Regions from separate parts of the Microbacterium dextranolyticum genome, predicted to be linked through region 1. Evidence: predicted binding sites of a transcription regulator. Region 1 holds the regulator's gene; the other holds the start of a gene.
The links. The regulator HrcA, encoded in region 1, represses chaperone genes, less so after heat shock. The targets are predictions, from matches to a motif close to TTNGCACTCGNNNNNNNCGAGTGCNAA.
Positions count from the first base shown of each region.

Region 1 (14,489 bases):
GCTGGGCGGCTTCCAGGTCTTCGCCGTCTCGTTCGCCTTCAGCTCCGTCGCCGTCGGCGTCTTCGCCACCGATGGTGAGATGCTGCAGACCGCGGGGCCGGTGGGGATCTGGCTCTGGATCGCCGCCGCGGTGGGTCAGATCCTCGTGGCGTTGGTGGTGGCGCAGTTCGCCGCGCGGATCGCCCCGAGCGGCTCCTCATTCCAATGGGCGTCGCGTCTGGCGAACCCCCGCGTCGGCTGGCTCTTCGGATGGCTGAGCTTCTGGTACCTCGCGATCACGGCGGTCATTCTCGCCAACGCTCTGGTCAGCCAGGCCCTCATGCCTCTTCTCGGCATCCCGGTGAGTGAGGGCACCGCCCGCGTCCTGACGTCGGCACGGTCTACTTCCTCTGGCTTCTCCGCCTCCGCCCGAGCGCATTGCGCGACAACGAGGGCGGGGGTCTCGTCCAGGGCATCGCGCCGACCTCGTCGCCGCACGGAGGTCGGGTGTCTCACGCGCTCGATAGGCTTGTTGTATGCCGCCTGCTGACCGTCGCCCCGCATCTCGCGGGGGAGCACGCGCGGCAGCGTCCGTCATCCCGCAGATCTCGTGGCGTTCTCCGCAGCCGGCGCCGATCGTGCTCGTCTCGGGTCCTGAAGAGGTGTGCGCGGAGCGCGCGATCGCCGGCATCCGTGACTACCTGCGCGCCGAGGACGACAGCCTCGAGGTGTCGGATCTGCGCGCCGACGATTACGCCGCGGGGAGCCTTCTCGGCCTCACGTCGCCGTCGCTGTTCGGCGAGCCGCGCCTCGTGCGCGTCTCGGGTGTCGAGAAGTGCTCCGACGCGTTCCTGAGCGAGGCGATCGCCTATCTCGACGCCCCCCAGGACGGCGCGACGGTCGTGCTGCGCCATACCGGAGCGAGCGTCCGGGGCAAGAAGCTGCTCGATGCGATCCGCGCCGGCACCGGCGGCGGCGTCGAGATCGCGTGCGCTGCCGTCAAGCGCGATTCCGACCGGTTCGACTTCGCCGCCGGGGAGTTCCAGGCCGCGCACAAGCGGATCGCACCGATCGCGCTGCGCGCTTTGGTCGGGGCGTTCTCGGACGACCTGACGGAGCTCGCCGCGGCATGCCAGCAGCTCATCGCCGACGTTCCCGGAGACATCACCGAGCAGATCGTCGAGCGCTACTACGGCGGCCGGGTGGAGACCTCGGCGTTCACCGTCGCCGACACCGCCATCGCCGGACGGTACGGCGACGCGCTCGTCGCGCTGCGTCACGCGCTGGCCAGCGGCGCCGATCCCGTTCCGCTGGTCGCGGCGATCGCCTCGAAGCTGCGGACCATGGCGCGGGTCGCGGGCTCGCGTGAGCCGGCGCGCGCCCTCGCGACGCGGCTCGGGATGAAGGACTGGCAGGTCGACCGCGCGCGTCGGGATCTCACCGGCTGGAACGAGACCTCACTCGGGATTGCGATCCAGGCCGCTGCGCGCGCCGACGCCGAGGTCAAGGGTGCCTCGCGCGACCCGGTGTTTGCCGTTGAGCGACTCGTCACCGTCATCGCCACTCGGGAACCCTTCGGCGCCTGACTCGCTGATCGGTCGAGCACGGCGCCGCCGCCCCCCCCGAGATATCGGAGGGTGGGGTCGTCTTTCGTACTCACGGCGTCGCCGTGGTCACGCGATCGCCCGACGAGGCCCGCGCACGACGAAGGCCCGCCCCTGAGGGGACGGGCCTTCGTACGAGTCTCGGTGAGAGGAGGCTCAGAGAGCGGCGACCTGCTTCGCGATCGACGACTTGCGGTTCGCGGCCTGGTTCTCGTGGATGACGCCCTTGCTCACGGCCTTGTCGAGCTTCTTGGACGCCTTGACGAGGGCCTTCTCGGCAGCGGCCTTGTCGCCGGCGGCGATGGCCTCGCGGGTGCGGCGCACCTCGGTCTTCAGCTCGCTCTTGACGGCCTTGTTGCGCTCGCGCGCCTTCTCGTTGGTCTTGTTGCGCTTGATCTGCGACTTGATGTTCGCCACGTTCGACGGCTCTTTCGTTCGGAGTTTTCGATGGATGTGCCGGTGTGGCGGTAGAGGGGCGCCTCCGGCGGCGCCTGAGGTGGGACCCAGACGCAAGCCAAGGACCGAGTCTATCAGGTCCCCGCTGTCGACCCGGAATCGACGGGGTCGGTGGGGGAGCGCCGCGGTGCGGCATCCATCGTCGCCAGAGCGAGGTCGAGCACGGCGTTGAAGACCCGCGGACGCATGGCGGTGACCAGATGCGAGGTCCGCGGGACGACGATCAGCTCGGCCTGCGGGACCAGAGAAACGAACAGCTTCTCGTTGACGCGCAGCTGGTCGTACTGCCCGTTGACGAACCACGTCGGCACGTCGATGCGGCGGAGCGCGGCGAGCAGGTCCAGCACCGAGAGGCTCCGCAGCGCCGTGTCCTGCGCATCGTAGGCGTAGCCTCCGGCCCCGAAATCCTCGCGGGTCTCCAGGGGAAGGGTGCGGTCGAGGACCCACTCGGCGATCGCGGAGCCGCGACCCGGCAGGCGGTCGAAGCCCCCCGCGAGCGCGCGATACGTGGCCAGCGCGAGGCCCCGGGGGATCGCGGTGCACGACGCGGCGATGAACGCGTCGACGGGAGGACGCGCGTCCTGCCCCATGTACGCGGTCGAGACGAGCCCGCCCATCGAATGCCCGACGAGCAGCACCGGCCCCGCCTCCGCGGCGCGGCGGACGGCGTCGTCGATCGTGGCGAAGGCGCCCTCCAGGGTGAAGGTCTCGCCCATCCGCGTGCCGTGCCCGGGAAGGTCGACCGCGACGGCAGGGATGCCTCGGGCGGACAGGTGCTCCACCTGCGCGCGCCACATCGTGGCGGAGGTCCGGATGCCGTGCACCATCACCACTGTCGTCACGATGCCAGCCTAGACAGTGCGAGATCTCCGCCCACCTCGTGCACGTGACCGTGCTGTGGTGCGCGAAAGGCCCCGGCGCCCGCCGAAGCGGGGCCGGGGCCTCGTGCGCGATCGATCAGCCGATACGGGTGCGGCGACGTGTCATCGCGAGCACCAGGCCGGCGGCCAGGAGGAACGCGCCGCCCAGCGCCAGGCTCCAGGGGAGCTCGGCACCGGTCGTGGCGAGGGTGCCCTCGCCCACGACCTGGAGCGGCAGGTTCACCAGCACCCGTCCGTCCGCGCCCAGCACGATGAGGTGGTGGGTTCCCGTGGCGAGGGTGCGGGGAACGTTCACCGTGAACGTGACCGTGCCGTTCGCGTCCGCTGCCGGAATGCCGGTGATCACGATCGGGTCGCTGTTGAGCGTCGCGGCGACCTGCTCGTATGCGGCGAGACCCGTGAGGGTGACGGTGAACGACGACCCGCGCTCGATGCGGTTGCCCGAACCGAGTCCCGAGGTCGACACGCCGACCGTGGAACCACCGGTCGAGGGCAGCGTGCCCGACGGGTTCGGCGACGGGACCCCCGTCGGTGCACCGGTGGGAGCGCCGGTCGGCGACGTGCTCGAGGACGGATCCGGCGTCGTTCCGGTCACGAGCTTCGCCCGGCCGAGCGCCGACGGTGCGATCGGCGTGATCGCCTTCGCGTACGCGAGCGTGGCGTCCAGGTCCACCTGACCGGTGTCGGTGCGGTCGGTGCCCTGCGCGAACGGCGTGAAGCCGTCGCCGCCGTTGGCCAGGAACGAGTTCGTGACCACCGTGAACGTGTCGGTATCGGCGATCTTCGTGCCGTTCAGCGACATCGACACGATGCGACCCGAGCGCGACGCGGTCTGGCCGGCCGGGGGAGCATCCTCGGTGTACTCGTAGGTGAAGCCCTGCGAGACGCCCAGGTGAAGCTTCGGGCGGTCGCCCGTCGCCTGCCACTGGCGCGTGAGGATGTCCTTGAGCTGAGCACCCGTGAGCGTGACCGTCACCAGGGTGTTGGCGAAGGGCTGCACGTCGGCGATCTGCTTGTAGGTCACCGTCCCGTCGCCGGTGCGGATGAGGTCGGCCCGCAGCCCGCCCGGGTTCATCAGCGCGATCTGCGCCTTCTTGCCCGCATAGGCCGGGTTCGTGCTCGTGGCCCACAGATAGATGTCGGCGACCGTGTTGCCCATCGTCGACTCCACGCCCCGGTCGGAGCCGCGCGTGCCGCCGCGAAGGATGTCGGCGGTGATCTTGCCGACCGGCTGCGCGCCGATCACGTTCGCGGTCGCGGCGAAGCCGGCCACGAGCGCTGCGACATCCGCATCCGCGGGGTACGCCTTGGCGAGCGGCGACGTCGAGCCCGCGATCGAGACGAGCTCGTGCGCCTGCGTGTCGTACGTGATCGAGAGCTGACCGAGCGCCTTGCCGTACTCGGACGCCTGGATGACCGGGCGCAGCTTTCCGGTCGAGGCGACTTGCACCTTGCACGCGTAGGTCTGGTGCGTGTGCGCCGAGACGATGGCGTCGATGCTCGCCGAGGCGCCGCGGACGAGGGTCCCGAAGTCCGACGGGTCGGTCGCGACGGCGTCGCAGTTGTTCGACACCGACGAGCCGGAGTGCGTCAGCAGCACCGTGACATCGGCGAGGTGGCCCTTGGCGATCGTCGCGGCGACACGGTTGGCCGCCTCGAGCTGGTCACCGAAGTCGATGTCCTCGATGCCCTTGGGGTCGACCATCCGCGCCGTGTCCGTCGTCACGGTGCCGATGAAGGCGACGCGCACGCCGTCGATCGTCTTGATCGTGTACTCCTGCAGCGCAGGGGTCTTCGTGCCCTTCTTGTAGACGTTCGCGCCCAGCGCGTAGGGCGAACCTGCCGCGATCTGCTCGGGGGTCGCGCTCGCCGGATCGGTGTTGCCGCCGAAGCGGGGGATCACGCGCTTCGTCAGATCGGCGAAGCCGCGGTCGAACTCGTGGTTGCCGACCGCCGAGACTTCCAGTCCCGCAGCCTTCAGCGAGTCGATCGTGGGCGAGTCCTGCTGGATCAGCGAGGTGAAGGTGGAGGCCCCGATGTTGTCGCCAGCCGAGACCAGCAGCGTGTTCGGGTTCTTCGCCTTCTTGGCCTTCACGGCGCCCGCGAGCACGGCAGCACCGGCTTCGCCCTGGCTGCCTGCTTCGATACGACCGTGGAAGTCGTTGATCGTCAGGATGTCGATCGTCGTCGGAACGGCGGTGCGTGCCGAGAGGCCGACCTTCAGCGGGTCGTGGTCGCTCGAGCGGTACGGACCGTCCTGCCAGAACAGCGTGCCGTGGTTGTTGTAGCGGCTGTACTCGAGGGCGACCGACTCACCGGAGTTGATGTTCCACACGTCTCCGCCGGTGACACGCTTCTGCGCTGCCGCGTTGTACAGCACGTGGTCGAGCGAACCGGACAGGCCGTCGAACGAGTAGGTCGACCGCCCGACCTTCAGCGCCGATTCGGCGTCGACGTAGCCGGCGTCGTAGAGCACCTGCAGCGGGTCCTCGTGGGTGTACGAATTGAAGTCGCCGACCAGGATCGTCGCTTCGTCCGACGTGGTGATCGAGGACACCCAGTCACGCAATGCCGCGGCCTGCGCGATGCGAGCCGGGTTCCACGCGCCCTGCCCGTCCTTCTGGTCGGCTTGCGCGCCCGAAGCGCCGCTCGAGCTCTTGGACTTGAAGTGGTTCACCACGAACAGGAACGGCGCACCGCCCGCCGTCGGGGCGAACCTCTGCGCGATCGGCTCGCGGGCGTTGCCGAACGCCTGACCCGATGCCGACTGCGTGCCCAGTGCGAGCGCGTCACCCACACGCTGCACCAGCGCGGGCTGATAGATGATGGCGTTGCGGATGACATCCTGCTGCGATGCGTCGGGCAGCTGGGCGGACGCCGGAACGTAAGCCCACTTGGTCGTTCCCGCGGCGCTGTTCAGCGCGTCGACCAGGGTCGAGACAGCCTTGTCGGGCGTGCTCGGGGTCGACTTCGACGAGTTCTCGATCTCCATGAGCCCGACGACCGAGGCATCCAGCGTGTTGATCGCCGAGACGATCTTCGACTGCTGGCGGGTGAGGTCGGCTGAGCTCCACGCACCGCGCAGGTCGCAGCCCGTGCGGACGTTCGTGCCGTTGCCGGCGCGGTCGGTGTAGGGCTGGCACGCGGTGTTCGAGGATCCGAGCGTCGTGAAGTAGTTCAGGACGTTGAACGAGCCGACGCTGAGGTCCCCGCCGACCGCGGCGGGAGCGCTCGTGCGCGGGTTCGTGAACGTCGCCTGACCCTGTGTCGTTCCGTCACCGGGCAGGAAGGACGCCGGGTTCAGCTTCCACCTGTTGTTGCGGTAGTCGAGGACGAACGAGCCGCTGAGCGTGGCCGTGCCGCCGACGACGACCGGGTGCTCCAGCGAGACATAGGCCGGGGTCGCGTTGCCGTTGAGGAGTGCGCCGGTGCCGTTGTTCGCGCGGGCCGCGTAGTCGAGGGATCCGCCGTCGTCCAGGACGACGCCGCGCGCAAGGTTATCGGCGGCGACCGCAGCGGCTTCAGCCGAACCGGGGCGGCCGACGTCGGTGGGCTGACGCAGCACGCCGTTGCCGGCGGCCAGTCCTACCTCGCCGTAGCGGCTGGTGTTGTTCGTGTTCGTCACGGTGAACGAGCCCGAGACGCTCACGAGCATCGACTCGAGGCTTTCGCGCTGGGCGACCGAGGTAAGCCAGGTCGTGAGGACGACGGGCGCCGGCTTTGCGGCGTCGGCGATCTTCGTCGCCATGCCCGCATTCACGCTGAGCTGCGTCAGGCCGTTGAACTCGCCGGCCGTGCCCGTGACGCGCACGGTGTCGCCCAGGGCGACCTCGCTCGCGACGGCGGCTGTCTTCGTGTAGACGAACACGGCGTCGGATGCCGCGTGGGTCGACAGGTCGAGGGTGCCTCCGGTGCCGGGGGTCTGAATGACGTACCCGTTGTAGCCGCCCGTCGCGTAGTGCGCCGTGACGACGCCCTCGGTGGTGACCGTCTGGCCGTTCAGGGGGGTGCTGTCGCCCGTGCCCTGGATCTGCGCGATGGGCGTGATCGTCTGGGGGCTGGGCGTCTGGGTCTGCGTGGGAGTCGGGGTCGGCGAACCGGTCGCGCTCGCCGACGGCGACGGTCCGGTCGATCCGGACGGCGACGGTTCGGGCGAGGGCGTGCTGCTGCCGGAGTTCTGCGGCGTCGGCTCGGCGACGGTGAAGTCCGCGCTGTTGACCGCCGTGTTCGTGTGGGCCGCGTCACGCGTGATGCTCGTCGTGTTCGTCGTCTCGTGCGCGGGCGAACCTGCGGCCGGGGCGGCGGAAGCGCCCCACGCGACGTAGTCGACCACCGCGTCGTCGTTCGGCCCGGTGACGGCCGTCGTGGTCGAGGCGAGCGCGACCTTGCCGGTCTTGCCGCTCAACGCGAGAGTGCCCGTGGCGTCGGGGGTCGGCAGGGGCGTGGTGCCGCCGTCGCCCTTGGCCTCTTGCACGAGGAAGGTCGCTCCGGCGGGGATCGTGCCGCTCAACGCCTGCGGCGCGAACGTCTTTCCGGATGCCGCCGCCGCGTACTGCAGGCTCCAGCCCTCGAGGCTCACGGGGGCGGAAGACACATTGACGAGTTCCACGAAGTCGTTCGTGTACGTCGCGCCGCTGTTGCCGCCGCCGCCGTAGACCTCGTTGATGAGCACGGGGGCGCCGGTGCTGACGGCTGCTTCGGCGGGAAGCGCGATGACGCCGGCGCCGCCGATGGCGAGGGCTCCTGCGGTGATGGCGGCGACGAGCGCGCGGGGCGTCCGCCGTCCGGCCGTGGGACGCGGGGCGCCCGGTGTCGGATCTGACACGTGTTCTCCCTGGTTTCGTATACGTGGGGGGTGAGGTCGCTGCCGCGACCTATGGGTGTGATGAGAGTTCATCCTGCGCAGGCTGAGCGTCGATCGCGTTGCGAGCAGGTGAACACGAGGAGTCGCCCGGCACGCCCTCACGGCGCGGCGCGGCTCACGACGCGGCGGCGATCGTGTCGGCGTCGGTAGAATGCTCGGAATATGTCCCCGCGCGCCCTGAAGCCTCTCGAGCCGTCTGCGACCCCTCCGGAGCAGATCCGCAATTTCTGCATCATCGCCCACATCGACCATGGCAAGTCGACTCTGGCCGACCGCATGCTGCAGATCACCGGTGTCGTCTCCGACCGCGACATGCGGGCGCAGTACCTCGACCGGATGGATATCGAGCGCGAGCGCGGCATCACGATCAAGTCGCAGGCGGTGCGCATGCCGTGGGCGACGGATGCCGGGACCTTCGCGCTCAACATGATCGACACCCCCGGCCACGTCGACTTCACCTATGAGGTGTCGCGGTCGCTCGCCGCGTGCGAGGGGGCGATCCTGCTCGTCGACGCGGCGCAGGGCATCGAAGCGCAGACGCTCGCGAACCTGTATCTGGCGCTCGAGAACGATCTGCAGATCATCCCCGTCCTCAACAAGATCGATCTGCCCGCGGCCGACCCCGAGAAATACGCGGCCGAACTCGCGAACCTCATCGGCGGCGACCCCGCCGACGTCCTGCGTGTGTCGGGCAAGACCGGCATGGGCGTCGAAGAGCTCCTCGACCGCATCGTCGAGCAGATCCCCGCTCCCGTGGGAGACCCGACCGCGCCCGCGCGTGCCATGATCTTCGACTCCGTCTACGACGCCTACCGCGGCGTCGTCACCTACGTGCGGATGGTCGACGGCACGCTCGAACCCCGCGAGCGCATCCAGATGATGTCGACCCGTGCGACCCACGAACTGATCGAGATCGGCGTGTCGAGCCCCGAGCCGGTGCCCACGAAGGGTCTCGGCGTCGGCGAGGTGGGCTACCTGATCACCGGCGTGAAGGACGTCCGCCAGTCCAAGGTCGGCGACACGATCACGAACCACCGCAAGCCCGCGAGCGAAGCGCTCGCCGGCTACACCGACCCGAAGCCGATGGTCTTCTCGGGGATCTACCCGATCGACGGCAGCGACTACGCGGATCTGCGCGAAGCCCTCGACAAGCTGAAGCTCTCGGATGCCTCGCTGCAGTACGAGCCCGAGACCTCCGTCGCCCTCGGCTTCGGTTTCCGCTGCGGCTTCCTCGGCCTTCTCCACCTCGAGATCATCACCGAGCGGCTCTCGCGCGAGTTCGACCTCGACCTCATCACGACGGCGCCCTCGGTGACGTACGAGGTCTTGACCGACACCGGTGAGACGGTGGTCGTGACGAACCCGAGCGAGTACCCCGACGGGCGCGTGGCATCCGTGTCCGAGCCGGTCGTCAAGGTCGGCATCCTGCTGCCGAAGGACTACGTCGGAACCGTGATGGAGCTGTGCCAGCAGCGGCGTGGCACGTTGCTCGGTATGGAGTACCTCTCCGAGGACCGTGTCGAGCTGCGCTACAACATGCCGCTCGGCGAGATCGTCTTCGACTTCTTCGACCAGCTCAAGTCCAAGACCCAGGGCTATGCGAGCCTCGACTACGAGCCCGCCGGTTCACAGGAGGCCGACCTCGTCAAGGTCGACATCCTGCTGCAGGGCGAGAAGGTCGATGCGTTCTCGTCCATCGTCCACCGCGAGAAGGCCTACGCCTACGGCACGCTCATGACCGAGCGGCTGCGCAAGCTCATTCCGCGCCAGCAGTTCGAGGTGCCCATCCAGGCCGCGATCGGCGCGCGCATCATCGCCCGCGAGAACATCCGCGCAATCCGCAAGGACGTGCTCGCCAAGTGCTACGGCGGTGACATCACCCGAAAGCGCAAGCTGCTCGAGAAGCAGAAAGAGGGCAAGAAGCGCATGAAGATGGTGGGCCGCGTCGAGGTGCCGCAGGAGGCCTTCATCGCCGCCCTCTCCGGCGACGTCGAGACCAAGAAGTAGTCGGCCGCCTCAGTCTCACGGACGCGCGACATCGAGGGGTCGGTATCCTGGAGGACATGCGTCGCGGGAACTTCCAGGCCGGAACGGTCGATTACGCGGCGGTCGGCGCCACGAGCGCGCACGACCTCATGTCGTACCCGCCCGAGCAGAGCGTGCCCGCCGAGGCATCCTGGCGCATCGGCAGCGGGCAGGAACGCTTCGAGACCTCGGCAGACGCGCTGCTCTCCTGGGCCGCGCTGCGCGGCGCCGGCCTCGAGATCACGGACGTGCGCCCCGCCTCGGGCCCGATGTACTCCGGCGTCGGCTTCGATGCCGAAGGGCTGCCGGTCGCCCCCAGCCGTCTCGAGGCCGATCAGCGCTTCGACGCCGACGGGACGCCGTACGTCGCCGCCGGCACGACCATCCGCGTGCACGGACACATCAAGGGCATGAACGCCGACGGTGAGCTTCGCGTCATCTCCGCGATCGAAGAACCACGCCGCGTCGCGTTCGCCCTCGGCACGGTCGGCGGCTCCGTCGTCAGCGGCGAGGAGTCGTTCGCGATCGAGTGGCTCGACAACGACGAGGTGCGCTTCGTCGTGCGGGCCTTCGACCGTCCCGTGGCTCTCGCCTACCGCCTCGTCCCGCCGCTCGTGAAGCGCCGGCGTCGCGAGCTGTTCCAGGGCTATCTGCGCGCGATCTCGCCGATGTTCACGACGCCCGCCTGATGGGTTCGGCTCTTCCACTCGGTGATCCGGCACCCGCCGACGGTGCTCTGCCCGGTGACATCGTTCTGGAGGGAACGGTCGACTTCGGCGTCTACCTGCACGTGCCGTTCTGTCGTGTGCGGTGCGGTTACTGCGACTTCAACACCTACACCGCCTCCGAACTGCGCGGCGCACGGCAGGATGCCTACGCCGACGAGGTGCTGCGCGAGATCGATCTCTCCCTCGCGGTCCTCGAGAGCCGCGGGCCGCTCCGGCCCGCGCAGACGGTGTTCTTCGGCGGCGGCACGCCCACGTTGCTGCCCGCCGGCGACCTTGCCCGGATGCTCGCGGGCGTCCGTGACGGCTTCGGTCTGGCTCCGGGTGCCGAGGTCACGGTCGAGGCCAACCCCGACACGGTGACGGCGTCCGTCGTCGACGAACTGGCGCGCGCCGGAGTGACGCGCATGTCGATCGGAATGCAGTCGACGGTGCCGCACGTGCTCCGCACGCTCGATCGGACCCATGAGCCCGCGGCCGTCGCACGCGCCGTCGAGGCGGCCCGCGCGGCCGGTCTCGATGTCAGCGTCGACCTCATCTACGGGACGCCCGGAGAGTCGCTGGCCGACTGGGAGGCGTCGGTACGGGCCGCTCTGGAGCTGCGCCCCGACCACGTGTCCGCCTACGCCCTGATCGTCGAGGAAGGTACGAAGCTCGAGCGCGAGATTCGTCGGGGCGTCGTCGCCGCCCCCGACGACGACCTGCAGGCCGACATGTACGAGCTGGCGGATGAGGCCTTCGGCGCCGCGGGCTTCGCCTGGTACGAGGTGTCGAACTGGGCGACCGCACCCGAACACCGATCTCGGCACAACCTCGCCTATTGGCGGGGGACGGACTGGTGGGGCTACGGACCGGGCGCCCACAGCCACGTCGCGGGGCTGCGCTGGTGGAACGTCAAGCACCCGGCCGCCTATGCACAGCGCCTTGCGGCCGGCGAGTCTCCGGCGGCGGCGCGCGAACGGCCGGATGCCGCGGCGCGCCGACTCGAGAGCGTGCTGCTGCGCTCGCGTATCGCGGGGGGGATCGCCGTGGGGGAGCTCGTGGGCGAGGGGCGTCACGCCGTGGCATCCCTCATCGCCGACGGCCTGATCGACGGATCCGCCGCGGTGCGCGGTCGGGTCGTGCTGACGCGGCGGGGCCGCCTGCTCGCCGATGCCGTCGTTCGCGCGCTCACGGCGTGAGCGGCATTCGGCGCGGAGGCCGGGCGGCGGGCGCGGGGGTGCGTCATCGGCGCGCCGTCGTCGCCTCGCGGTAGGATTGGCACTCGATGGCACGGAGTGCCAACAATCCGACGAGGTTCGACACAAGGAGGGACGATGGTTTCGGAGCGCGGCCTGCAGGTCCTCCGCGCGATCGTGCAGGACTACGTCGACACGAACGAGCCCGTCGGCAGCAAGACCATCGTCGACCGTCATCAGTTCGGAGTGTCGGCAGCGACGATCCGCAATGACATGGCACTGCTCGAGGACGAAGAGCTGATCGTCGCTCCGCACACCTCCTCCGGGCGGGTGCCGACCGACAAGGGGTACCGCGTCTTCGTCGACCACCTGGCGGAGCTCCGCCCCCTCTCCGGAGCGCAGCGCGCGGCGATCTCCACCTTCCTCGCCGATCCGGTCGATCTCGACGATCTGCTCATGCGCACCGTGCGTGCGCTCACACGACTCACCGGTCAGGTGGCGATCGTGCAGTACCCGTCGTTCGCGCGGGCGAGCGTCTCGCACGTGGAGTTCGTCCATCTCGGCGGCACGCGCATCGTCGTGATCATCGTCACCGACACCGGGCGCGTGTCGCAGCGCGTGGCGTTCCTGCAGGGCGAGCTGGACGAGAGCGACGCGGCCCGCGTGAAGGTCGCGATCGCGGCTCTGGTCACCGGAAAGCCGGTCGCGGATGCCGCGCAGGCGATCTCCGACCTGTGCGCCGCTCCCGCGGGGGCGTCCCGTGTCGACGACGCCGTGCGCACGGTGGCGCGCATCGTCGCCGAAGAACTCGACGACTTCCGCCAGGACCGGCTCGTGCTCGCCGGAAGTGCGACCCTCGCGCGCCGCGAGGGAGATTTCCGCGGCAGCATCTCGCCGCTCCTCGAGGCCATCGAAGAGCAGGTGACCCTGCTGAGCCTCATGGGCGAGATGGTCGCCGACGAGCAGGGACTCGCGGCGAGCATCGGCCGCGAGAACGCCTCGTTCGGCCTCGGCGAGGCATCCATCGTCACGAGCGACTACGACGGCGCGGGCACCCGCGCCCGGGTCGGGCTGCTCGGACCCACCCGCATGGACTACCCCACCAACCTCGCGGCGGTCCGCGCCGTCGCGCTCTACCTCACCCGACTGCTCGACGAGGACGACTCGTCCCGCTGAGCGGTCCGACACGTCCGACATCCACCGCGCCCGCTGGGCGCCGAAAGGCGATTGTGGCCGATCACTACGAAGTCCTGGGAGTCTCCCGCGACGCCACCCCCGACGAGATCAAGAAGGCGTACCGGCGGCTCGCCCGCGAACTGCACCCCGACGTGAACCCCGGAGCCGACGCCTCCGAGCGGTTCAAGCTCGTCACGCACGCCTACGACGTCCTGTCCGACCCCGAGCAGCGGCAGCGCTACGACCTCGGCGGCGACGGATCGGCATTCGGCGGCGGCGCCGGGAACTTCGGCGGCTTCGGCGACATCTTCGAGACCTTCTTCGGCGGCGGAGGCGGCAGCCGCGGCGGACGTCCCCGCTCGCGGCGCGAGCGCGGACAGGACGCGCTGGTGCGCGTCACCCTCGACCTGAGGGACGTCGTGTTCGGCGCACACCGCGACATCGACGTCGACACGGCCGTGCTCTGCGAGACCTGCGACGGATCGTGCTGCCAGCCGGGTACCCAGCCCGTGACGTGCGACATCTGTCACGGCTCGGGGCACGTGCAGCGCACCGTCCGGAGCCTGCTCGGCAACGTCGTCACCGCCCAGCCGTGCACCACCTGCCAGGGCTACGGCACGACGATTCCCTATCCCTGCGCGTCCTGCCAGGGACAGGGACGGGTGCGTGCCCGACGGACCGTCTCGGTGGACATCCCCGCCGGTGTCGAGACCGGGCTGCGCCTGCAGCTTCCCGGCTCGGGCGAGGTGGGCCCTGCGGGCGGACCGAACGGCGACCTGTATCTCGAAGTCACCGTCGCGCACGACGACGTGTTCAGCCGCGACGGGGACGACCTGCTCGCCACCCTCGAGGTCTCGATGCCCGACGCCATCCTCGGCGCGCACACGACCATCACGTCGCTCGACGGCGACGTGGATCTGGAGGTACGCGCGGGCGTGCAGTCCGGGGATGTGCTCACGATCAAGGGCCGTGGGATCACGCCGCTGCGCGGGGGCACCCGCGGAGATCTCCGCGTCGGCGTGCAGGTCGTCACACCGACGAAGCTCGATGCGCGCTCGCGCGCGCTCATCGAGGACTTCGCGAAGAAGACGAAGGCCCCCGAGCCGCAGCTGGCGCAGTTCCATCAGGGACTGTTCTCGAAGCTGCGCGACAAGTTCCGCGGCTGAGTCGTGGCGCTGCACTTCCTCGCCGACCCCGACGCGTCGAGCATCGCGCGCGCGGCCGGGTCGCCGCGCGACGACGCGGAATCCGCGCTGCGGATCACGGTCGCCGATGCACGCCCCGGTGACGAGGTGGTGCTCACCGGGTCCGAAGCGCACCACGCCGCGGTCGTCCGCCGCGTGCGCGTGGGCGAAGAGGTCACCGTCGGCGACGGAGCGGGCACCTGGCTGAGCGGAACCGTCGTCGAGGCGGCACCGAAGCGCGTCGTCGTGCGTATCGCGGAGCATTCCGTCGTGCCCGCGCACACGCCGCGGATCGTTCTGGCCCAAGCGCTCGCGAAGGGCGACCGAGACGAGCTGGCGGTGCAGGCGGCCACGGAGCTCGGGGTCGACGAGATCGTGCCGTGGCAGGCATCCCGCAGCGTCTCCCGGTGGGATGCC
Region 1 covers NZ_JAFBBR010000001.1:1,484,297-1,498,785, forward strand. Annotated here, with positions in the region: gene JOE64_RS06770 (amino acid permease) at 1-529, shown strand, start outside; gene holA (DNA polymerase III subunit delta) at 516-1,565, shown strand; gene rpsT (30S ribosomal protein S20) at 1,740-2,000, opposite strand; gene JOE64_RS06785 (alpha/beta fold hydrolase) at 2,114-2,884, opposite strand; gene JOE64_RS06790 (ExeM/NucH family extracellular endonuclease) at 2,997-7,745, opposite strand; gene lepA (translation elongation factor 4) at 7,947-9,791, shown strand; gene JOE64_RS06800 (DUF1990 domain-containing protein) at 9,848-10,498, shown strand; gene hemW (radical SAM family heme chaperone HemW) at 10,498-11,715, shown strand; gene hrcA (heat-inducible transcriptional repressor HrcA) at 11,851-12,888, shown strand; gene dnaJ (molecular chaperone DnaJ) at 12,942-14,054, shown strand; gene JOE64_RS06820 (16S rRNA (uracil(1498)-N(3))-methyltransferase) at 14,142-14,489, shown strand, end outside.

Region 2 (14,489 bases), 830 kb from region 1:
ACCTTCACGGCATCCACCCCGGCTTCGATGAGCGCCTGGGCACCCTCGCGCGTGGCGACGTTGCCGCCGATGACGTCGATGTGGGCGAACGACTCGTCGGCCTTCAGCCGGCGGACCATGTCGATGACGCCCTGAGACTGTCCGTTCGCCGTGTCGACGACGATGACGTCGACACCAGCGTCGCGGAGGGCCTCGGCGCGCTCCCACGCGTCGCCGAAGAAGCCGATGGCGGCGCCGACGCGCAGGCGCCCCTGGTCGTCCTTGGTGGCGAGGGGGTATTTCTCGCTCTTGTCGAAGTCCTTGATGGTGATGAGGCCCGCGAGCTTGCCCTCGTCGTCGATGAGGGGCAGCTTCTCGACGCGGTGCTGCGCGAACAGGGCGATGACCTCGTTCGCTCCGATGCCGACGCGGCCCGTGACCAGGCCCTCGCTCGTCATCACGTCGCGCACCTTGGTCGTCTGACGTTCGAAGCCCGACACGAACCGCATGTCGCGGTTCGTGATGATGCCGAGCAGGCGTCCGTCGTCGTCGACCACCGGAAGACCCGAGATGCGGTACTGGCCGCACAGGGTGTCGACCTCTTCGATCGTCGCGTCGGGGGTCGTGGTGATCGGGTCGGTGATCATGCCCGACTCGCTGCGCTTGACCTGGTCGACCATCGCGGCCTGCTCGGCGATCGCGAGGTTGCGATGCAGGATGCCCAGACCGCCCTCGCGCGCCATGGCGATCGCCATACGTGCCTCGCTGACCGTGTCCATCGCCGCCGACAGCAGCGGCGTGGCGACGGTGATGCGGCGGGTGACCCGAGACGACGTGTCGGCTTCGGAGGGGATGACGTCGGTGTGCCCCGGGAGGAGCAGCACGTCGTCATAGGTCAGTCCGACGAATCCGAACGGGTCGTTGTGCTCCACGTGCTCTCCTGGTTCGCGCTCCCACGCGCGCGATTCGCGCGCGTACCGATTGTAAGTCGCGGGCGCGATCCCGCATTCCGATGCGCTGCGTCCGGGCCGGCGCAGGCCCGCCGCGAGCGCGTCCCGGCGACGTGCCAGCGCCCGCCGCAGCGCCCGCGCAGGCATCCTCTCTTGACGTGGGACGCCATCTGAGGGAGCGTTTCGGTCACGCGACGATGCGCACCTCGACGAGGCTCCAACGCGGGAGTTTCGGCGTCCCTGGGCGAAACACGCGCGACACATGTGGGTCGTAACCTCAACCCACCGATGGGCGACCGCATGGATGGCCGCCGAAATTTTCAGACTGGAGTGCCATGCTCGTGCCCTCAGCGAGACTCGAGGTCTCCGCGCGTCGCAGAGTCGCGGTCCTCGTATCCCTTCTGTTCGCCGCTGTCGCCCTGCTCGCGGTGCTGCTGCCCGCTCAGCCGGCCGCAGCGGCGGATGCCTGCTCGGCGGACGCCTCGACCGCGTGCGTTCAGGGAACGATCCGCCAGAGCGACGGTGCACCGGCCGTCGGGGTGGCGCTGACCATCTCGGGCCCGGGCGTCGGAGCCAGCCCCACCACCAAGACGGACAGCTCCGGCAAGTGGGTGTTCTCCGTCACCAAGGAGGGCACCTACACGGTGAAGCTCGACGCCACGACCCTCGCCGACGGTCAGTACGTCGACGGGTCGGACTCGCGCGGTGTGGCGGTCACGCTGCACTCGGACGTGTCGGCGATCTTCAAGCTCTCCAACAGCCCCGACGGTTCCGCAGCCGGAGCGAGTTCGTTCGACTGGCAGCGCTTCTGGCAGCAGTCGGCACAAGGCATCCGTCTCGGCCTGCTGCTGGCCCTCGCCTCGCTCGGTCTGTCGCTGATCTTCGGGACCACGGGCCTCAGCAACTTCGCGCACGGCGAGCTGGTCACGATCGGCGGCGTGCTCGCGTGGTTCCTGACAACCGTCACGGGCAACCTGTGGCTCGGCGGCGCCCTCGCCGTCGTGGCGATGGCGGCGCTGGGGTGGGTGCAGGATGCCGGTCTGTGGCGGCCTCTGCGACGGCGCAGACTCAGCCTGACGCAGATGATGATCGTCTCGATCGGTCTGTCGATCGCGCTGCAGTACGTGGTGCAGCTGTGGATCGGCGCCGGCACGGTGCGCATCGACAAGTCGAACCCCGCGACGGTGACGATCCTCGGGGTCACCCTGACGATCCAGTCCTATGTCGCGATGGGCATCGCGATCGTGGCGATCGCCGCCGTCGGCCTCGGCCTCATGTACACGAGGTTCGGCCGCGCGACGCGCGCCGTCTCGGACAACCCGTCACTGGCATCCGCCTCGGGCATCGACGTCGACAAGGTGATCCGCGGCGTGTGGATCCTCGCCTCGGGTCTCGCGGGTCTCGCCGGCGTGCTGCTCGGCCTCGTGCTCAACGGCGTCGGCTGGGAGACGGGCGGTCAGCTCCTGCTGCTGCTGTTCGCCGCCGTCACCCTCGGCGGGCTCGGCACCGCGTTCGGCGCCTTCGCCGGCGCGATGGTGATCGGCCTCATCGTCGAGCTCACCAACATCTGGCTGCCGGGCGACCTCAAGTACGCCACCGCACTGGCACTGCTCATCGTCATCCTGCTGTTCCGGCCGCAGGGCATCTTCGGCCGCGCCGAGCGAGTCGGCTAAGGGAGAGGGCCATGGACTTCTGGATCACGCTGCTGCAGCAGCTCACCGAAACGGCGATCGCACCCGTCACGGCGGCGTACGTCATCGCCGCGATCGGCCTCAACATCCACTTCGGCTTCACGGGCCTCATGAACATGGGCCAGGCGGGCTTCATGCTGCTGGGCGCGTACGGCTTCGCGATCACCGTCATCCACGGCGGCGGCTTCTGGCTGGGTGTACTCGTCGCCATCCTCGCCTGCGTCGTGTTCGCCTTCGTTCTCGGCATCCCGACCCTGCGACTGCGCGGCGACTACCTCGCGATCGTGACGATCTGTGCGGCAGAGATCGTCCGCATGGTCGGGCGCCTCGCCGCCCTCGTCGACGTGACGGGCGGTTCGACCGGCCTCGTCGGCCCGGAGTACCGCGGACCGTTCACGCAGCTGTCGTTCCTGCCGCCGGGCACGACGCAGATCCTGTGGTTCTCGTACCCCAACACCGACCCGGGCTCGGGCAACGACTGGTGGACCCGTCTGGTCGCCTGGGGAGCGGTCGGCATCGCGATCCTGTTCACGTGGCTGGCGATGCGCAGCCCCTGGGGCCGAGTGCTCAAGGGCATCCGCGAAGACGAGGACGCGGTCCGCAGCCTCGGCAAGAGCTCCTACTCCTACAAGATGCAGGCGCTCGTCATCGGCGGCGTGCTGGGCGGCATCGCCGGCATCCTGGTCGTGCTCCCGGCATCCGTGCAGCCCGATGGATTCGGACGCCCCCTCACCTTCAACCTGTGGACGATCATGCTGCTGGGCGGCGCTGCGACGATCTTCGGCCCGCTGCTGGGTGCGATCATCTTCTTCGTCGTGCGCATCGCCATCGTGCAGATCGCCGGCGAGTACATCCCCGACTCGATCCTCAACACGCAGCAGACGCAGTGGCTGTCGTGGGTGCTGATCGGTGTGGCGCTGATGCTGCTGGTGATCTTCCGGCCACAAGGCATCCTCGGCAATAAGAAGGAGTTGAGCTTCAATGCCTGACCAGACCGCAGAGCCCGTCATCCCGGTCGCGACCCCGCCGGGGGAGGTGACCAAGGCGATCCGCATGACCCTCGCCGCCGCCGAAGAGGTTCCAGGGTCGGAGAAGCCCGACCCGATCCTCGTCGTCGACAACATCGAGCGCCGCTTCGGCGGCATGACCGCGGTGAACGTCAAGCACCTCGAGGTGCAGCGCGGCGCGATCACCGCGCTCATCGGGCCGAACGGCGCCGGCAAGACGACGTTCTTCAACCTGATCACGGGGTTCGACAAGCCGTCGTCGGCCAAGAAGCTGTTCGGCGGGCCCTCCGCCGACGAGGCCGCGAAGTGGTCGTTCGACGGCAAGACCCTGGGCAGCACCGCCGCCTCGAAGGTCGCGCGCGCCGGCATGGTGCGCACGTTCCAGCTGACGAAGGCGCTCTCGCGCATGACGGTGCTCGACAACATGCTCATCGGCGCGAAGGGCAACCCGGGTGAGAATCTCGCCGCGGGCCTGATCAAGCCGCTGTGGGCCGCGGCCGAGAAGGCGAACATCGCGAAGGCCGAAGAGCTGCTGCAGCGCTTCAAGCTCGACGCGAAGCGCGACGACATGGCCGGCAGCCTCTCGGGCGGGCAGAAGAAGCTGCTCGAGATGGCGCGCGCCCTCATGAGCGACCCGAAGATGATCATGCTCGACGAGCCGATGGCGGGCGTCAACCCGGCACTCACGCAGAGCCTGCTCGAGCACATCCAAGCGCTCCGCAACGACGGCACGACCGTGCTGTTCGTCGAGCACGACATGCACATGGTGCGCCACATCTCCGACTGGGTCGTCGTCATGGCCCAGGGCGAGGTGGTCGCCGAGGGCGATCCCGAGCGGGTCATGAAGAACCCCGCCGTCATCGACGCCTACCTCGGCGCGTACCACGACACCGATCTCGGCGACGACTCCGCCGTCACGACCGGTCTGATCACCCAGATCGAGGCCAAGGTCGAGGCCGAAGCCGAGCAGGAGGACGAAGAACGATGAGCACGCCATCCCCCGCATCCGCGGATGCTCCCGTCGCGGCCACGCCCGTCGCGGCGACGCCCGTCGTCAAGGCCGATGATCTCGTCGCCGGATACCTGCCCGGCGTCAACATCCTGAACGGCTGCACCCTCGAGGCCTTCCCCGGCGAGCTCGTCGGGATCATCGGCCCGAACGGCGCCGGCAAGTCGACGCTGCTGAAGGCCCTCTTCGGCCTGGTGAACGTGCGCTCGGGCGCCGTCACGCTCGAGGGAGAGGACATCACCAACCAGAAGGCGAACCAGCTCGTGCAGGCGGGCATCGGCTTCGTCCCGCAGACGAACAACGTGTTCCCCTCACTGACGATCGAAGAGAACATGCAGATGGGCATGTTCCTGCGGCCGAAGGAGTTCCAGACCCGCGTCGCGGAGATCTGGGAGCTGTTCCCGGTGCTGGGCGAGCGCCGCAAGCAGCGCGCCGGGTCGCTGTCGGGCGGTGAGCGACAGTCCGTCGCGATGGCCCGGGCGCTCATGATGAAGCCGAAGGTGCTGCTGCTCGACGAGCCGAGCGCAGGCCTCTCGCCCGTCCGCCAGGACGAGACCTTCATCCGCACTCGCGAGATCAACAAGACGGGCGTGACGATCATCATGGTCGAGCAGAACGCGCGCCGTTGCCTGCAGATCTGCGACCGCGCCTACGTGCTCGACCAGGGACGCAACGCCTACGAGGGCCCCGGCCGCGAGCTCGCGAAGGATCCGAAGGTGATCCAGCTCTACCTCGGCACGCTCGCCGCCGACGTCGAGGCGTCGCACACGGACTGATCGCTCGCACCGCGCGAGGCAGGGGGATCCGCCGTGAGGCGGGGCCTCTTCCGTACGCCGTGGTTGGGGTGATGGGTGGGGCGGGCGCCCCGTGGCATCCGGCGCACGTGCGGGCGGATGCCGCGGCATCCGCTGTCTCGGCCCGCACGAACTCCGCAGAATCCGCTGTCTCGGCCGCGCGAACTCCGCAGAATCTCACGTACTCCGCACCCAATGCCCTAGACGTGTGCGGAGTTGGTGACAAGCTGCGGAGTACGTGAGCAGCGATCGCGGCATCCAGCGCGCACATCAACGTCGACGAGGGCGGCGCGCACCGCGATGCGCGCGAAGGGGCTCGAGCGCGCCCACGGGACTGCGCGCAAACAAGAGGGGCGGATGCCACGGCATCCACCGCCTCGGCCCGCACGAACTCCGCAGAATCTCACGTACTCCGCACCCGATGCCGCGGACGGATGCGGAGTACGCGACAGACTGCGGAGTACGTGCCATGCGGCGAGCACCAGCTGGCACGAATGCGCACCACAACCGCCCCGCCCGGTGGGTACGAAAGAAGGGGCGGATGCCGTGGCATCCGCCCCTTCGTTCGTACGCGATCGTCAGCCCACAGAACCCTGGATGGACTTCTGGAAGACGGGAGCGTTGTTCTGGTCGAACTTGTAGATGCCGATGTAGGCGCTCGACGGGTCGTTCTGGCTGTTGAACGGGCCGATGCCGGCCTTGCCGGTGTACGTGATGTCCTTGCCGCTCTTCAGCAGGGCGAGGCACGCGGCGTAGTCGGAGCACTTCTCACCGTTGCCGACACCCGACACCGCGGCGAGGTTCGCCTGGATGGTGGGGCCGTCGGTGCCCTTGCCCTTCTCGGCGGCGAGCGCGGACAGCACGATCGCGTCGTAGGACTCGGGGGCGTACGAGAAGTCCTTCAGGTCGGCGTTCGCGGTCTTCTTGTAGAAGTCGACGAGACGCTGCTTGAACTCGGGGTCGGGCTGGGCGCCGGGGATGGTGCCTTGGGCGCCGGTCATGGTGCCGGCTTCGAAGTCCTTGCCGTAGTCGGCGGTGTTGCCGTCGACGAGGTAGGTCTTGGACAGGTCGAAGCCCTGGGCCTTCAGCTCGGGGACGATCTGCTTGGTCTCGTCGAACGCGAGGATCACGATCGCGTCGGGCTTCGCGGCGAGCGCCGCGGAGACCTCGGACGAGAAGGTCTTCTGACCGGGAGCGAACTCCTGGCCCTTGCCCTTGCCGCCGTAGACGACCTCGCCGCCCGCCTTGGTGACGGTGTCTTCGACGACGTCGCGCAGGCCCGTGCCGTACGCGTCGTTGAAGACGATGAAGGCGACCTTCTGCACGCCGTCGCCGACGACGAGGTTGCCGAGCGCCGAGCCCTGCACGGTGTCCGGCGGAGCGGTGCGGAAGTAGTAGCTGGAGTAGCCGGAGAGCTTCGTGGCCGTGTTGGCCGGCGAGATCTGCACCTTGCACTTCGAGACGATCGTGTCGACGAAGTTCAGGCTGACGCTGGAGGACTCGGCGCCGAGCACGACCTGCGCGTCGGACGAGGCGATCTGCGCGGCCGACGAGGTCGAGACCGACAGGTCGGAGGACGCACCGGAGTCGGTGATCGGGCCGACCTTGACGGGCTGGTCGAGCACACCGCCGGCGGCGTTGATGTCTTCGACGGCGAGACCGTAGCCGGCCTCGGCGGGCGGGTTGAGGTAGGCCAGCGATCCGGTCTGCGGCAGGATCGTCGCGACCGTGAGCGGACCGGTCGCGGGCGTTCCGGGCTTGCAGGCCGCGGCCGGGTCGGCCGCGCTGGAACCCGTGGCCGTGGAGGTGGGGGCCGATGTGGAACCGCCCCCGCCCGAGCTCGAGCATCCTGCGAGAGCGAGCGACGCCGCGCCCGCGAGCGCAATCACGGCGACGAGCGCCTTGTTGCGGTGAACCATAGGTTCTTCCCTTTCTTCGATGACATCGCGCGGTGCACGGGCTCCGCGGTCTGGCTTGAACGCTAAACCTGCTGTGTCACCAGGATGTTTCGCGCGCGCATCGAAGAAAAGCACCGCGGCTCAATCGTTATGAACGGCGCGGATGCCGTGGCGGGGCCTGTGGGAATGGCTCAGACGAGGTCGACGACCTCCGATGCGCCGCGTGTGCGACGCGCCGCGACGAGCGAGTCGACCGTGAGGACGACGAGGGCGAGCCAGACGAGGCCGAACCCGATCCAGCGCTCGATCGGCATCGGCTCGTGCAGGATCCACGCGCCCGTGATGAACTGCAGGATCGGGGCGACGAACTGCAGCAGACCGATCACGGTGAGGGGGGCGCGGCGGGCGCCCGCGGCGAACAGCAGCAACGGCACGGCCGTGATGACGCCCGCGAGGGTCACGAGCACCGCGAGCCCCGCACCCTGGCTGCCGATCGCGAGGCCGGTCGTGCTCGCCACGACGACGAGCTGGATGAGGGCGATGGGTGTGAGCCAGAGGGATTCGAGCGTCAGTCCGCTGATGGCGTCGACGCGGGGACCGATCTGCTTCTTCACCAGCCCGTAGATGCCGAAGCTCGCCGCGAGGGTGAGGGCGATCCACGGAAACGAGCCGTAGGCGACGACGATGACCACGACTGCCGCCACCGCCACCCCGATCGCGGTCCATTGCGCGGGGCGCAGGCGCTCCTTCAGCACGATCACCCCGAGCAGCACCGTGACGATCGGGTTGATGAAGTAACCGAGACTGCCTTCGATGACGTGTCCGGTGAGGATGCCGATGAGGAACACCTGCCAGTTGACGTAGATCAGCAGGCCGGCGATGACCGTCCAGAACACCAGGCGGCGATCGCGCAGGATCGCGAAGAGCTTGCCCCACGTGCGCGTGACGGTGAGCAGGATGCCGCAGAACAGCAGCGAGAAGAGGATGCGCCAGACGACGATCTCCCACGGGCCGATCGGGGCGAGCGTCAAGAAGTAGAGGGGCATGAAGCCCCACAGGAAGTACGCGACGAACGCGTACACGCCGCCGAGGGTCTCCTCCTTGCGGGCGGCCTCGTCGGGTGTCATGGGACAAAGCCTAGAACGGTCCTGACATCCCGCGCTTCACGAGGACTGCCACACACCCACCGATCCCCGCCACTCCCCCTCGACTCATCCGAGGTGAGAAAGGGGAAAAGGAACGAGAAGAGCCGCGAGGTCACACCCGCGCGGCGAGAAAGGCGGCCTGCGCGCGCCACTGGTAGCCCTGGCCGCCCTCGTGCTCGTTGAAGGGGTAGACCTCGAGGTGCTTGTCGGCGCCGGCGTATCGGTTGTAGGCGGCGAAGACGGTCGACGGCGGGCAGATCGGGTCCATCAGCGCGACGGAGAAGAGCGCGGGGGCGGATGCCCGTGTCGCCATCGCCGCGCCGTCGAAGTACGACAGCGTGCGGAAGGTGCGCTCCTCGCTCCCCCGATGGATCGAGAGGTACCGCACCAGCTCTCCGTACGGCTCGGCGCCGGTCATCCCGACGGCGCGCTCGAAGTGGCACAGGAACGGCACGTCGGGCATGACGGCGACGAGGCCGTCGCACAGCGCCCCGGCGGCGAGGGTGATGCCGCCGCCCTGGCTGCCGCCGCACACCGCGACGCGCTCGGGGTCGACCCGGTCGAACGTGCGGACGGCGTCGACGGCGCGCACGGCATCCGTGAACACGCGGCGGTAGTAGTAGTCGTGCGGGTCTTCGATGCCGCGCGTCATGAAGCCCGACACCGACGGTCCGGTGCCGTGCGGGTCGGCGGTCTCGCCGCCCCCGCCCCAGTGCGAGCCCTGACCGCGGGTGTCCATCACGAGGTATCCGTAGCCGCTCGAGACGAAGGCGAGACGCTCCTCGGGAAAGCCCCGACCCCCGCCGTAACCGTTGAACTCGACGACGGTGGGCAACCGGCCCGACGTGCCCGCCGGGACCATGTACCAGGCCTTGATCGGGTCGCCGCCGAACCCGGGAAAGGTGACGTCGTACACCTCGACCGTGGTCAGCGGCGTCGAGGCCCGCTCGATGATCGGGGCGCCGCCGAGAGCGCGCGCCTCGGCGAGCGTCCGTCGCCAGAAATCGTCGAAATCGGCCGGTATCGCGATCTCCGGGCGGTAGTCGACGAGCTCGGACAGCGGGAGATCGAACCGGGGCATACTCCGATCGTAGAACTCCGCCGCGACCCGACGTGCACATCCTTCGGCCGCTCCGAGAGAGGGTCAGAGGAACGACGAAGGGTCCGGATGCCATGGCATCCGGACCCTTCGAGGTACGTGTGGGGGCGTCTCAGCGAACGACGACCGCGAGCACGTCGCGGGCCGAGAGCACGAGGTACTCGTCGGCGCCGAACTTGACCTCGGTGCCGCCGTACTTGCTGTAGATCACGCGGTCGCCGACGGCGACGTCGAGCGGCACGCGGTTGCCGTTGTCGTCGATGCGGCCGGGGCCGACCGCCACGACCTCGCCCTCCTGGGGCTTCTCCTTGGCGGTGTCGGGGATGACGAGACCGCTGGACGTGACCTGCTCGGCCTCGACCTGCTGAATGACGATGCGGTCCTCGAGCGGCTTGATGGAAACCGACACGGTTTACCTCTTTCTGGCGTGGGCGTTATGCCGTTGACATGAAAAGACTGATTAGCACCCACCGGGGTGGAGTGCTAATGGCAAGTCTAGAGCGCGGCTGGCACTCGTGCAACGCGAGTGCCAGCCGCGCGACACCGTCGATGGGCGCAGGCCACGCGCCCGTAGGCTGGCCGGATGGAACTCGCCGAGCTCACCGCGCTCCTGACCCCCGAAGGATTGCGACTCGTCGACGAGTTGGGCGCGATCGAGTCGACCGACGGCGTCGCCACGGCGGTGTCGCGACTGCGCGCGGCGGGCCTCGCCCCCGAGCTGGTCTCGGCGGCGGTCGGTCAGGCGCGGCTGCGCACCCGGGCGCGGCAGAAGTTCGGCGCGTTCGCCGACCGGATGCTCTTCACCCGCGCGGGGCTCGAACAGGCGACGCGCCTCGAGATCGGCGCGCGGCACGCCGGGCGCTTCCGCGATGCGGGCGTCGCACGCGTCGCCGACCTCGGCTGCGGCATCGGCGGCGACGCGCTCGCCCTCGCCGGAATCGGCCTCGACGTGCTCGCCGTCGACGCCGATGAGGTCACCGCCGCGCTGGCCGCCTACAACCTGGCACCCTTCGCCGACACCGCGCACGTGCAGCACGCCCGCGCCGAGGACGTCGACCTTGCGGGTGCGGATGCCGTGTGGCTCGATCCTGCCCGGCGCACCGCCGGCCATGCCGAGACGACCCGGGTGGGCGCGGGCGAGTGGTCGCCGCCCCTCGACTGGGTGTGGCAGTTGGCCGCCCGCATTCCGGCCGGCATCAAGCTGGGTCCGGCCTTCGATCGCGCGCTCATCCCCGACGACGCCGAGGCGCAGTGGATCAGCGTCGACGGCTCGACGATCGAACTGGTCGTGTGGACGGGGCGCCTGGCGCGGCCGGGCATCCGTCGTGCGGCGCTCGTCGTGCGCGCCGGCGCCGCGGCCGAGCTCACCGGCGCGGCCGACGCCGACGACGCCCCGGTGCGCGCACTCGGCGCGTACGTGCACGAGCCAGAGGGTGCCGTGATCCGCGCGCGCCTGATCGGCGAGGTCGCCCGCCGCATCGACGCGGGCATGCTCGACCCGCGGATCGCGTATCTGACCTCGGATGCCCCGGCCACCACGCCGGGCGGGGGCCCGAACCCGTTCGTGCAGAGCTTCCGCATCCGCGAGCACCTGCCGAACGACCTCAAGGCGCTCTCGCGCGCGCTGCGCGAGCGCGGCGTCGGCACCCTCGAGATCAAGAAGCGCGGCGTCGACGTCGATCCGGCGACGCTGCGCACGAAGCTGAAGCTGCGCGGCCCCGCATCGGCCACCCTGCTGTTGACCCGCATCGGCGACCGACGGGTGACGCTTCTCGCCGACCGCGTCTGACGAGAGACCCGACGCACCGCGCGGGAACGGGGGCGCTCAGCCGAACAGCGGCCCCTGCGTCGACGCCCACCACAGCCAGCCGGCGCTGTAGACGAGCGAGGCGACGCTGAGGCACAGCGCCCACACGGCCGTCTGCCGCGATTCCCACGGGCGGCGGAGCGCCACGATCGCGAGCACGACACCGACGAGCCCGAGCGGGAACCCCCACCCGACGAAGATGGCCACGATGAGGCCGACCACGCCGAACGCGAGCGCCCACGCCGCGCTCCACGGCAGGGCCACGACAGCGTCGGGGCCGGGCGCGGGCGTCCACCCCGGGTCGGTGTGCACCGACGCGGTCACCGGCACGGGTTCGGTCAGCTCGCGCCGGAAGCCGCCGCGATGCTCGCCGGGCAGAGCGACGGTCTGCGCCGTCGCGACATCCTCGGAGGGCGCCGCGATCCGCGGGGCATCGGCGGGGGTAGCGGAGGAGGCGGCGGGCGTGGCGGGCATCTCGGTGTCCGCCAGGGCGGGTACCGGCACGTCAGTCGGAGCGCCGGCCGGGTCAGCCTGCGGCGCCGCGCCGGGAACGCCCACCCTCATCCGCTCGTCCTCCGGACTCACCGCGCCTCCCCGGGGCCCGCGGGCGGCTGCTCGGCGATCTGGATCTGGGTGACGGGCAGGGTCGAGTCGGCGCCGAAGGCGAGGGTCGAGGGGCGCCGGCCGCTCATGATCAGCTGCGCCGCGAGCGCGGCGATCATCGCCCCGTTGTCGGTGCAGAGACTCAGCGGCGGGATCCGGACGGCGACGCCCGCAGCCTCGGCGCGGGCGAGTGCGACCTCGCGCAGACGCCGGTTGGCGATGACGCCGCCGCCGAGCAGCAGGCGCGGCACGTCGTGGCGGGCACAGGCATCCAGCGCCTTCGTCACCAGCACGTCGACGACCGCCTCGCGGAACGATGCGGCGACGTCGCCGATCGAGACGTCGCCGCCGGCGGCCTCGGCCTGTTCGACCCAGCGCGCGACGGCGGTCTTGAGCCCCGAGAACGAGAAGTCGTAGCGGTGCTCCGCCATGTCGGATGCCCGGGACAGCCCCCGCGGAAAGCGGATCGCGGTCGGGTCGCCGGTGGCGGCGGCACGGTCGATCTGGGGCCCGCCGGGGTAGGGCAGCCCGAGAATGCGGGCGATCTTGTCGAAGGCCTCGCCCGCAGCATCGTCCATCGTCTCGCCGAGCAGCTCGACGTCGGAGACGAGGTCGCGCACGAGCAGCAGTGAGGTGTGCCCGCCGCTGACGAGCAGGGCGACCGTCGGGTACTCGACCTCGTCGCCGGCGAGGAGATCGGCGGCGATGTGACCGACGAGGTGGTTGACGGCGTAGAGGGGCTTTCCGAGGCTGACGGCGAGCGCCTTGGCCGCGCCGACGCCGACCATGAGGGCGCCGGCGAGTCCGGGGCCGCTCGTGACGGCGATCGCGTCGAGTTCGTCGAGGGCCACGCCCGCCTCGGCGAGCGCGGCCTCGATCGTCGGCTGCAGCGCCTCGAGGTGCGCGCGGGCGGCGACTTCGGGCACGACGCCGCCGTAGCGGGCGTGCTCGTCCATCGAGCTGGCGATCGTGTTGCTGAGGAGCGTTCGCCCGCGGACGATCCCGATGCCCGTCTCGTCGCAGCTGGTCTCGATGCCGAGGACGAGGGGTTCGGCGGCGCTCATGAGCAGGCTCCTGCGTCGAGGGCGGTGCCGTCCGCGGCGCGGTGCGCGGCCCAGGCGACGAGGTCGAGGGTCATGATGACGGCGTCGACGTCGTCGGGCTGGTAGTACCGCGGGCGACGTCCGATCTCGACGAAGCCCTCCGAGGCGTAGAGCGCCGTGGCGACGGGGTTGTCGGCGCGCACCTCGAGGAACATCTCGCGCGCGCCGCGCTCGCGGGCGACCTCGAGCAGCGCCCGCAGCAGGGTGCGCCCCCGCCCGCGCCCACGCGCGGCCTCGGCGAGCGCGATGGTCTGGATGTCGGCGTCGGCGCTGCCCTGCACGGCGCGCACGCCGCCGTAGCCGATCACGCGGCCCGCCTCGACGTCGACGAGGTACCGCCCGTGCGGCGAGGCGAGCTCGCTCTGCATCATGGGCTCGCTCCAGGCATCCGTCGGAAAGGACGTGCGCTCGAGGTCCATGATCGCGGTGAGGTCGCCGGCGGTCGCGGTGCGCAGCGTCATGCGCTCACCCGCTTCGACGCGGCGGGCAGGGTGACGTCGGGGGCGCGCAGGTAGAGGGGCTCGTCGCCGGTGAGCGCGCGGCCCGCGGCGATCGCGCGCGCGGCGAGGGCGGCGACCATCGCCGCGGGGATCGCGGTGACGTCGCGCCGCTCGGCGCCGAGGCCCGCGAGCACGGCGTCGACGTCGTCGCGCGGGGCGAGGGCGGGGCCGGCGACGCGCACGGGGATGCCGTCGTCGTCGAGCCCGTCGTAGACCGAGTAGGCGTACTCGCGCCGGCGTGCGTCGGTGACGACCGCGAATCGCGACGCGTCGTCGAAGGGGTCGGCGAGGGCGGCGTGCATCAGCAGGGCGAGGGCGGCCGCGTCGTGGCTCGGCACGGCGACCACGGGAACACTCCGGCCGAGGGCGAAGGCGCGTGCCGCGGCGATGCCGACGCGCAGTCCCGTGAAGGGCCCGGGTCCCATGCCCGCCGCGACGTGCGTCACCTCGACCGGCGTGGCGGCCGTCGTCGCCCCGACCGGGCCGTGTGCGGCGCCGGCGAGCACGTTCTGCAGCAGCGTGCCGATGACTTCGGCGTGCGCGAGCGGGTTCTCGCTGGATGCCTCGGCGCGCACGACCCCGTCGTCTTCGACGACGGCGACGGCCGTGCCGAGCGAGGTGTCGATGCCAACAATCACGCTCCCCAGCGTATCTCCCCCGTTTCTGCCGTCCCCCGCGTCAGCGCGGAGCGGAAAAGAAGCGGGTCAGGAGCGGGAGCGCCGGGTGATCGTGACCAGGCGCGGCGCGGCATCCTCCATGTCGGCGACATGGTGCCCCGCCGTGCCGCAGGCGTTGTCGACGCCGGTGCCCGACCAGCCCCGGTCGATCTCGACCTCCCACCAGTGGTCGGCGACGGCGGCGGCGAACGGGGCGGCCCACTCGGCGATCACGACGGAATGCGCGA
Region 2 covers NZ_JAFBBR010000001.1:657,690-672,178, reverse strand. Annotated here, with positions in the region: gene guaB (IMP dehydrogenase) at 1-911, opposite strand, end outside; gene JOE64_RS02920 (branched-chain amino acid ABC transporter permease) at 1,265-2,602, shown strand; gene JOE64_RS02915 (branched-chain amino acid ABC transporter permease) at 2,614-3,609, shown strand; gene JOE64_RS02910 (ABC transporter ATP-binding protein) at 3,602-4,615, shown strand; gene JOE64_RS02905 (ABC transporter ATP-binding protein) at 4,612-5,412, shown strand; gene JOE64_RS02900 (ABC transporter substrate-binding protein) at 6,009-7,349, opposite strand; gene rarD (EamA family transporter RarD) at 7,520-8,455, opposite strand; gene JOE64_RS02890 (acetylxylan esterase) at 8,586-9,554, opposite strand; gene groES (co-chaperone GroES) at 9,685-9,981, opposite strand; gene JOE64_RS02880 (class I SAM-dependent methyltransferase) at 10,156-11,361, shown strand; gene JOE64_RS02875 (hypothetical protein) at 11,398-11,943, opposite strand; gene tsaD (tRNA (adenosine(37)-N6)-threonylcarbamoyltransferase complex transferase subunit TsaD) at 11,961-13,046, opposite strand; gene rimI (ribosomal protein S18-alanine N-acetyltransferase) at 13,043-13,546, opposite strand; gene tsaB (tRNA (adenosine(37)-N6)-threonylcarbamoyltransferase complex dimerization subunit type 1 TsaB) at 13,543-14,223, opposite strand; gene tsaE (tRNA (adenosine(37)-N6)-threonylcarbamoyltransferase complex ATPase subunit type 1 TsaE) at 14,290-14,489, opposite strand, start outside.
Region 2: the regulator HrcA is predicted to act here: its motif matches at 10,079-10,105, upstream of groES (co-chaperone GroES).